DNA from 4 places in the Pseudomonas sp. Z4-7 genome. Region 1 is predicted to be linked to each of the others. Evidence: predicted binding sites of a transcription regulator. Region 1 holds the regulator's gene; each other region holds the start of a gene.

Evidence for each region. The regulator FliA, encoded in region 1, starts transcription of late flagellar genes. The targets are predictions, from matches to a motif close to CTAAAGTTTNNNNNNNNNNNGCCGNTAA.
Region 2: the regulator FliA is predicted to act here: its motif matches at 1,098-1,125, upstream of J3P91_RS13795 (methyl-accepting chemotaxis protein).
Region 3: the regulator FliA is predicted to act here: its motif matches at 835-862, upstream of J3P91_RS01875 (methyl-accepting chemotaxis protein).
Region 4: the regulator FliA is predicted to act here: its motif matches at 1,102-1,129, upstream of J3P91_RS15695 (methyl-accepting chemotaxis protein).

Annotation. Positions count from the first base shown of each region.
Region 1 is NZ_CP071642.1:4,348,239-4,350,438, reverse strand. It holds gene fleN (flagellar synthesis regulator FleN) at 1-502, shown strand, start outside; gene fliA (RNA polymerase sigma factor FliA) at 499-1,242, shown strand; gene J3P91_RS19495 (chemotaxis response regulator CheY) at 1,410-1,781, shown strand; gene J3P91_RS19490 (protein phosphatase CheZ) at 1,800-2,200, shown strand, end outside.
Region 2 is NZ_CP071642.1:3,034,709-3,036,908, reverse strand. It holds gene J3P91_RS13795 (methyl-accepting chemotaxis protein) at 1-1,058, opposite strand, end outside; gene J3P91_RS13790 (MalY/PatB family protein) at 1,226-2,200, shown strand, end outside.
Region 3 is NZ_CP071642.1:434,032-436,231, reverse strand. It holds gene J3P91_RS01880 (16S rRNA (uracil(1498)-N(3))-methyltransferase) at 1-691, shown strand, start outside; gene J3P91_RS01875 (methyl-accepting chemotaxis protein) at 905-2,200, shown strand, end outside.
Region 4 is NZ_CP071642.1:3,498,437-3,500,636, reverse strand. It holds gene J3P91_RS15695 (methyl-accepting chemotaxis protein) at 1-1,041, opposite strand, end outside; gene J3P91_RS15690 (hypothetical protein) at 1,288-1,476, shown strand; gene J3P91_RS15685 (fe2+ zn2+ uptake regulation protein) at 1,484-1,864, opposite strand; gene pvdQ (bifunctional acylase PvdQ) at 2,080-2,200, shown strand, end outside.

The DNA of each region.
Region 1 (2,200 bases):
TTTCAGCGACATCGGCGACAACCTCGATGTGCTGGTGATCGACACGGCCGCCGGTATCGGTGACTCGGTGGTCAGTTTTGTCCGCGCCGCCCAGGAAGTCCTGCTGGTGGTTTGCGACGAACCGACCTCCATCACCGATGCCTACGCCCTGATCAAACTGCTTAACCGCGACTATGGCATGAACCGATTCCGCGTCCTGGCCAACATGGCCCAGAGCCCGCAGGAAGGACGCAACCTGTTCGCCAAGTTGACGAAGGTCACGGATCGCTTCCTGGACGTCGCCCTACAATATGTCGGCGCAGTGCCTTACGACGAAAGCGTACGCAAGGCTGTCCAGAAGCAACGTGCCGTCTATGAAGCTTTTCCACGTTCCAAATGCGCGCTGGCGTTCAAGGCTATCGCCCAGAAGGTCGATACCTGGCCGCTGCCGGCCAACCCTCGCGGGCATCTGGAATTTTTCGTCGAGCGTCTCGTGCAACAAACGGCAGGGCCCGTGTTATGACAGCCAGCGGTTACAACCATCTCTACAAAAAATCGGCACGGGACGCCCAGTACGAACTGATCGAGCGTTATGCGCCGTTGGTCAAGCGCATCGCCTATCACTTGCTGGCACGCTTGCCGGCCAGCGTCCAGGTCGAAGACTTGATCCAGGCGGGCATGATCGGCCTGCTCGAAGTGTCGAACAAATACGACGCGAGCAAGGGCGCCAGTTTCGAAACGTATGCCGGTATCCGGATTCGCGGAGCGATGCTCGATGAAGTCCGCAAGGGCGACTGGGCGCCGCGTTCGGTGCACCGCAATACCCGTATGGTCAGTGACGCAATCCGCGCGATTGAAGCTAAAACCGGGCGTGACGCTAAAGATCACGAAGTTGCGGCCGAACTCCAGTTGAGTCTCGATGATTATTACGGGATTTTGAACGATACCTTGGGCAGCCGCCTGTTCAGTTTCGACGACCTTTTGCAGGACGGCGAGCACGAAGGGCTGCACGAGGACAATGCGAGTGCTCACATGGAGCCGTCGCGTGACCTGGAAGACGAACGTTTCCAGAGCGCGCTGGCGGATGCGATTGCCAATTTGCCGGAGCGTGAGCGACTGGTCTTGGCGCTGTACTACGACGAAGAGCTGAACCTCAAGGAAATCGGTGAGGTCCTGGGGGTCAGCGAATCGCGGGTCAGCCAGTTACACAGCCAGTGCGCGGCCCGCTTGCGGGGGCGTTTGGGGGAGTGGCGAGCGCGCTGACAGGCAGTGTGGGGACGCTGCGAGCGGGGCTGGCATGGCATGTGCCGGGCCAGTCTCCATCCGTGGGACTCCATACCGTTGTCGAGTGTTGTGCCGGATTGATTGAAATGGCGCGTCCAGGTGCTGGGCGCGTTTAAGACTGCTTGGAGGTCGAATTGGACAAGAACATGAAAATCCTCATCGTTGATGACTTCTCAACGATGCGGCGGATCATAAAAAACCTGTTGCGTGACCTCGGGTTCACCAACACGGTCGAGGCTGACGATGGCACCACTGCCATTCCAGTCCTCAACAGCGGGAGCATCGACTTTCTGGTGACTGACTGGAACATGCCCGGCATGACCGGTATCGACTTGCTGCGCCACGTGCGCGCCGATGAAAAACTCAAGCACCTGCCGGTGCTGATGGTCACCGCCGAAGCCAAGCGCGAGCAGATCATCGAAGCGGCCCAGGCCGGTGTAAACGGCTATGTGGTCAAACCCTTCACGGCCCAGGCGTTGAAAGAGAAGATCGAAAAAATCTTCGAACGCATCGGTTAACGGCGCCACGGGGGAGCTATGGACAACGAATCTTCAATGGGCGATTTCGAATCGACCCTGAAAAAACATGCCCGCGAACTGGTCGACAGCCTTGAAAAGGGCCGCTTCGGTGACGCGGTTCAAATGATTCATGAGCTCAACCAGACCCGTGACCGCGGGCTGTACCAGGAAGTCGGCAAGCTCACCCGTGAACTGCACAGCGCGATCGTCAATTTCCAGATCGATCCGAACATGCCACAGGCCGAGGAAGTCTCGCAGATCACCGACGCCACCGAGCGCCTGGGGTATGTGGTCAAGCTGACCGAAGCCGCGGCCAACCGCACCATGGACCTGGTGGAAAGCGCTACTCCGCTGGTCAACGGCCTGAGCGAGGAAGCCCAGGCGTTGAGTACCGATTGGGGGCGCTTCATGCGTCGCGA
Region 2 (2,200 bases), 1.3 Mb from region 1:
GCCTCGATGGCCGCATTGAGGGCCAGCAGGTTGGTCTGTTCGGCGATGCTGTTGATCACGTCCAGCACCTGGCCGATCTGCTGCGCCTGCTCGGCCAGCAGTTGCACGGTTTCATTGGTCAGGTTGATCCGCCCCGCCAGTTCGAGAATTTCTTCCCGGGTCTGGTCAACCGTGGTGCGCCCCCGGTTGACTTGCTCGTTGGCCTGCCCAGCGCGTTGCAGCGTCTGGCCGACGTGGCCGGTAATACTCTCCATGGCCTGCATCAGCTGGCCGATCGCGCCGCTCATCTGCGCCACTTCGTCCAACTGGTGCCGGGCACCGTTTTCCAGGGTCTGGCCGACCTGGGACAGGTCCTGGCCGAGGTCCGACAGGTCACGGGTGTCGCGCACCACACCGTCCACCAGGTTGGTCACTTGCAGGAGGAAATGGTCGAAACGCTCGCCGGATGAGACTTTCACGCCCTGGCTGCGTTGTGTGTCGGCGTCACGACTCAACCGCGCGGCGGCGGCCAGCACCTTGTCGAGCACGTCCTGGTTGTCCGTCGCATCGGCCAGGCTCTGGTTCGCCAGGTAGATCAGAATCACGCTTTCGACGACAACATAAAAGGCATGCACAAAAATCATCGTCCACCCGCCGTGGGCATCCATCACGAACACCGGGTAGCCCTGATGCTGGAGCCAATGAAACCCGACGTGGTGAACGGCGATGGTACCGGCGGCCACGACGATCGGCAGCCAGTCGCGATAGAACGTCAACACCGCCAGCAGCACGAAGATGCCGAAGTGGAACTCGATCACGCCTCGGGTCTGGTTGATGTGCAGCGCGGCCATGACCATCAGCGCCATGGCGATGATGCAGCGCATCGCACGGGTGCCGCCGATGCCCCGGTAGAGCAGCGTCGCCAGCAGGCACGTTGGTGCGCCGATCAGCAGCGCCTGGGTGAAGGTCGAATGGAGAAATGCCAGGCCCAGCGAATACAGGAGCGTGAGCCAGAGCAGCCCGAGCATGATGCGATCGGCTTTGCGGTAGTGATCGTTAAAGCGCAGGGGCGATTTCATCGGGCTGTCCTTGTCATGAACGGGGCGTCCGTCGGCGGCGTATCGACGTCTCGGGACGAAACTGTAGCGCATTGCAGCAAACTAATGGCAATTAGCTACCAATCTTTTTGTACAGCCTCTTTGCTTTATGATGGCCCGATTCTGTATCCCTGACTGATGGAACCACCATGACTTTCGATTTCGACCAGGTGTTCGAACGCCAAGGCACCGGCAGCACCAAATGGAGCCGTTACCCGGCCGAGGTATTGCCGATGTGGGTGGCCGACATGGATTTTGCCGCCCCGCCAATGGTGATCGATGCGCTGCACAAGCGCCTTGAGCATCCGATGCTGGGCTACAGCGTGGCCCAGGACAGCCTGCGCGCCGCCATCGTCGCCGATCTCTGGAGCAAGTATGGCTGGCGCGTCGAGCCCCAGCAGATCCTGTTCCTGCCGGGGGTCGAGCCAGGTTTCAACATGGCTTTGCATGCGTTGGTCGAGCCGCAGCAGAACGTTGTGGTGCAGGTGCCCAACTACCCGCCGCTGCGTCATGCGCCGGGCCATTGGAACCTGAACAAGGTGGAGCTGCCCTTCACCCCGCTCGACGGAGAGTTCCACACGCCCCTGGGCGCATTGCGCGACGCCTTGCAGGGCGGCGGCGCGCTGCTGCTGAGCAATCCACACAACCCGCTGGGCAAGGTGTTCGGGCGCGATGAACTCAAGGCCGTGGCGGACATTTGTGTCCAGCAGGACGCCTGGATCATTTCCGACGAGATCCATGCCGAACTGTGCTTCGATGGCCGCGTGCACATCCCCACCGCCAGCCTCGGTGCGGAGATTGCCGAGCGCACCATCACGCTGATGTCGGCCAGCAAGGCCTACAACATCGCGGGGCTGAAAACCTCCTTTGCGATCATCCAGAACGCCAGGCTGCGCGAGCGGGTCAACAGCGCCAGGGCGGGCATGGTCGACAGCGTCAATGCCCTGGGCCTGGAGGCGACTCGTGCCGCCTACAGCGAAGCGGGTCCGTGGCTTGAGGCATTGAAGGCCTACCTGCAAGCCAACCGGGATTACCTGGTCGACGCGGTGAAGAACCGCTTGCCGGGCGTGACCATGACCGTGCCCCAGGGGACCTACCTGGCGTGGCTGGATTGCTCCGGGCTG
Region 3 (2,200 bases), 2.2 Mb from region 1:
CGAAGAGGCCGATTTCATCGAGCCGGACCGCGTCATCCTGAGCGATCGCCGCCTGACACACATGCAGGAAGTCCACCGCAGCGCCGTCGGCGACAGCTTGCGGGTCGGCCGTATCGGCGGCCTGATGGGCACCGCCCAGGTGTTGCGCCTGGAAGCTCGCGAAGCCGAACTGCAAGTGACCCTCGACCAGCCGCCGCCGGCCAAGTTGCCGCTGACCCTGGTGCTGGCATTGCCGCGTCCGAAGATGCTCCGGCGGGTGTTCCAGACCGTCGCCACCATGGGCGTGCCGCGCGTGGTGCTGGTAAATAGTTATCGTGTGGAAAAAAGCTTCTGGCAGACGCCCTTCCTGGAACCCGAGGCGATTCGCGAACAACTGATTCTTGGCCTGGAGCAGGCCCGGGACAGCGTGCTGCCGGAAATCATCATTGAAAAACGCTTCAAGCCCTTCGTCGAAGATCGCCTGCCCGCCATCGTCGAAGGCACCCTCGGGCTGGTCGGCCATCCTGGCAATCACCCGCCCTGCCCGCGTGCGCTGACAGAACCGGTGACCTTGGCCATTGGCCCGGAAGGCGGCTGGATCCCCTACGAAATCGACCTGCTGGGCAAGGCCGGCCTGCAACCGGTGCAGCTTGGCGAACGGATCCTGCGGGTCGAGACCGCCGTCACGGCCCTGCTTGCACGGCTGTTCTAACGACCTGTTTGCTTTCCCGTGGCGAGGGAGCTTGCTCCCGCTCGGCTGCGAAGCAGTCGTAAATTCCTGCCCCCGGGTGGTCGCTTCGCGACCAAGCGGGAGCAAGCTCCCTCGCCACGAAAAAGACCCGCCGCGTCTATTTTCTACAGCTCCTGCCAAAGCCGCCGATACAGTCCCCATAAAACCAATTCAACGCTCCAAGGGAGTATCAGCATGTTCCGGTGGCTTGCCCAGGGTCTGGGAAACGTAAGCGTTAATCGCAAACTTGGCTTCGGCTTCGGCCTGGTGCTGTTCCTCACCTTGATGATCGCGTTCACCGGCTGGTCCGGCCTGGGCAATGTCATCAGCCGGGGTGACAAGCTGGGGGTCATTGCCAGCCTGAACGACCTGAGCAAGGACCTGGACCTCGCCAGCATCGACTACAACACCACGCGTGGCGAAAAAGGCCCGCAACAGGTCAACGACCTGCTCGGCAAGCTCGAAGCCGGGTTGAAGACAGCTCGCGAGATGATCGAACAGCCTGACGACGTGGCGTTGATCGACAAGCAACTGGCCGCCGTCGCCGAATACAAAAGCGCCTTCGCCCAGATGACCAGCGCCACCGTCAGCCGCGAAGATGCCCGCGGCAAGCTGGGCGCCAGTGCCGATAACACCGTAGCCCGCGTCGCCGAAGTGGAAAAAGCGCTGCTGCAGGGCGCCGACATCACCCAGTTCAACAGCGTGGTGACCTTGAGCAAGGCGATTCAACAGGCACGCTATCAGGTTCGCGGTTACACCTACAGCGGCAAAAGCGAGGCCCAACAGCCGGCCATCGATGCAATTACCGATGTCCTGAAACTGCTGGCACGCTTGCCAGCCCAGTTGCCTGAGGAACACGCCGACAGGCTCCAGCAGGCCAGCGACTCGATGAACATCTACCGGGCGGCAGTCAGCCAGTTCCGTGACTCCCAACTTGATAACGGTGCCGCTCTGCAGCGTATGAGCGAGCAAGGCCAGGTCCTGATCGACTCCAGCCAGAAGCTCACCGCGTCCCAGACGGCCGTGCGCGACCACGACACCGCTCAGGCCAAGACCGTTCTGATCGCAGCCGCCGCACTGGCGCTGCTGTTCGGTGTGATCGCCGCCTTGCTCATCACCCGGCAGATCGTCGGCCCGCTGGATGAGACCCTGAAGGTGGCAGAACGCGTCGCCGCGGGCGATCTTACCCACAACCTGACGTCCGAACGCCGTGACGAACTCGGTCAATTGCAACGCGCCATGCAACGCATGACCGTTGGCTTGCGGCAGTTGATCGGCGGCATCGGTGAAGGCGTTACCCAGATCGCCAGCGCTGCTGAACAACTCTCGGCGGTGACCGAACAGACCAGCGCCGGGGTCAACAGCCAAAAGATCGAGACCGATCAGGTCGCCACCGCCATGCACGAAATGACCGCCACCGTGCAGGAAGTGGCGCGCAACGCCGAGGAAGCCTCCGAAGCCGCCGTCGCCGCCGACCAACAGGCCCGCGAA
Region 4 (2,200 bases), 850 kb from region 1:
CGCGTCAATATTGCCTTTGAGGACCTTCATGCGGTGGGTCAGTTGGCGGATGGCGTACAACTGCATCAGCACCAACAGGATCACCAGCGGAATCTGCAGCAGGCTCAGCGTGCTCAACACGTCGTCACGCTGGGCGGTGATCAGGCGGGTCGGCAGGGCAGTGGCGAGGAACCATGGGGAGCCTTCGATGGGGCGCATGAAAAACGTGCTGGCCTCACCCTTGTTGTCGAACTCGAGCCGTTGCAACGGCTGGTCACGGTTGGCCAGGCCGGCCTTGACCTGGGCGGCGAACGGCGAGGTAGCCGCCAGCTCGCTGATGTTCTTCAGCACGATCGGCCCGCTGATACGCGAGCTGTTGCTGATGATCTTGCCGTCGGCTTCGACGATCAACATCTCGGCGCTCAGTTCCGCTTCCTTGCGCGCGATCAGATCGTTGAAAAAGCCCAAGGTCACGTCAACGGTGGAAACGCCGTAAGGCGCGCCGTTCTTCTGGATCGCCATGGCGCAGTTGGTCCGAGGCTCGGCGCTGGCGTCGTCCTTGTAGGCAGCGGCCCAGGCGCATTTGCCGGGAGGGGTGGCCATGCCGCCCTTGTGCCACGGCTGTTCGAAATAGTTCGGCGCAGCGTCGCTGTTCCAGAAGGTGTTGACCGCCAGTTTGCCGGATGCGTCGCGGTGCCAGAACGTGCTGAACTTGCTGCGACCCTCGGCGCGCTGGTTGGGCAGTGGCCAGATCCCGCCGCCGAACACCTTCAATTCGCCGTATTGATCCACCAGGCCAGGCAATACCTTGTCGATGGCGTCGCTGTCGAGCAGCGGGATGGTCTGGGTGATGCTCCGCTGCTGCGCCTGCACCTTGTTCAGCTCGCCCTGGATCTGTTCCGCGACCTCTTCAATGCGGTTCAGCGCCACTTGCTCCTCGGTCTGGCGCAGCTTTGGCGCGACCAGATAGCTGATACCGACCACCGTCAGGATGGACAGCACCAGGATGAACAGAACCAGGAACAGCGTATAGCGGGCTTGAATGGTGCGGAATGCGGGCATGTAGAGATTCCTTGCACGATGGCGGCTTTCTAGAGACAAGTGGAACGGACGTACTTGTCTTTATCGGCCTATCGCCAGCGGTCTTGAACTCCATGGCGCACATTGTTGGTTCAGGACCTGTCGTAACTGCGCCAAAAACGCTCCGACGGCTGTACCATGGGCATCCGTTTGCGGCCTCGTCATCGCACCGGGCACGAGCCTGGCAGGCGCGCGGAAACAGCACGAATATATTCAGGAAATTGGCAAATGACTCATTCGCAACGTTTGAAATACTCGATCCTGGTGGTCCTCGTTGTCCTGGCAATCATGCTCGGGCTGTCATGGATGCAAGGTAAAGGCATGATCAGCGAGCAGCTGTTTCAATACATTGCTATTGCCGTGGCGGTCATCGTGGTGGTGATCAACGGGGTGATGAGGCGCAAGGTCAAGCCTTGAGTCCCGGCTACTGCTTGGCGTTGAGCACGGCCACCGCACTCGGGTGCAAGCTGTAGCTTTTATCCGGATGGAGGCTTACGACCCCCTCGCTGCACAGGCGCTTGAGCACCTCGCGCACACTGAGGAAGGACAACGGAATGTCCAGCCCCAGCAACTGGCTATGCACACCCCGCACCCCCAGTTGCCGATTCTCTTCGGCGGCCTTGACCAGCGCATCGATCACCTTCAGGCGGATCAGGCTTGTTCGCAGCCCGTAGCTCTTGAGCAGGCGCCTGATGTGGTCATTGCCGCCGCGTTCCGTTGGTTTGGCGAAGACGTTGTTGGTGGTGCTCATTGACATACGTGCCGATCCTGGCTTGCCCTCCATGGGCATTGGTGCGTTATGCATGTAAAGACTCCTTAACAGCCTGATCAGAAAAGGTCATGAAATGCTCTCCTCTATAAGACGAACGAGGAGGGCCAATCATGAAGGCGGCGATGTGAAAAAAATGCCTGGAAATCAGCAAAGCCCCGCAGTCAGGCGGTTGTCCGCGGTTAAATTTTTTTCATCCGGTTCGTTCCCAAGGGAGGCGTATTGGTTTTTGATCAGGAGTGAGCGTGAGAATGTCCGGGCAGTTATCGAGGTTTTGCCTTGCGGGTGCGTTGCTGGGGATGGCCCTGGGTGTCAGTACCGTTGTCAGCGCGCGAGGAGAGGTGGAGCAGGCCACCGCCGAGATTCGCCGCA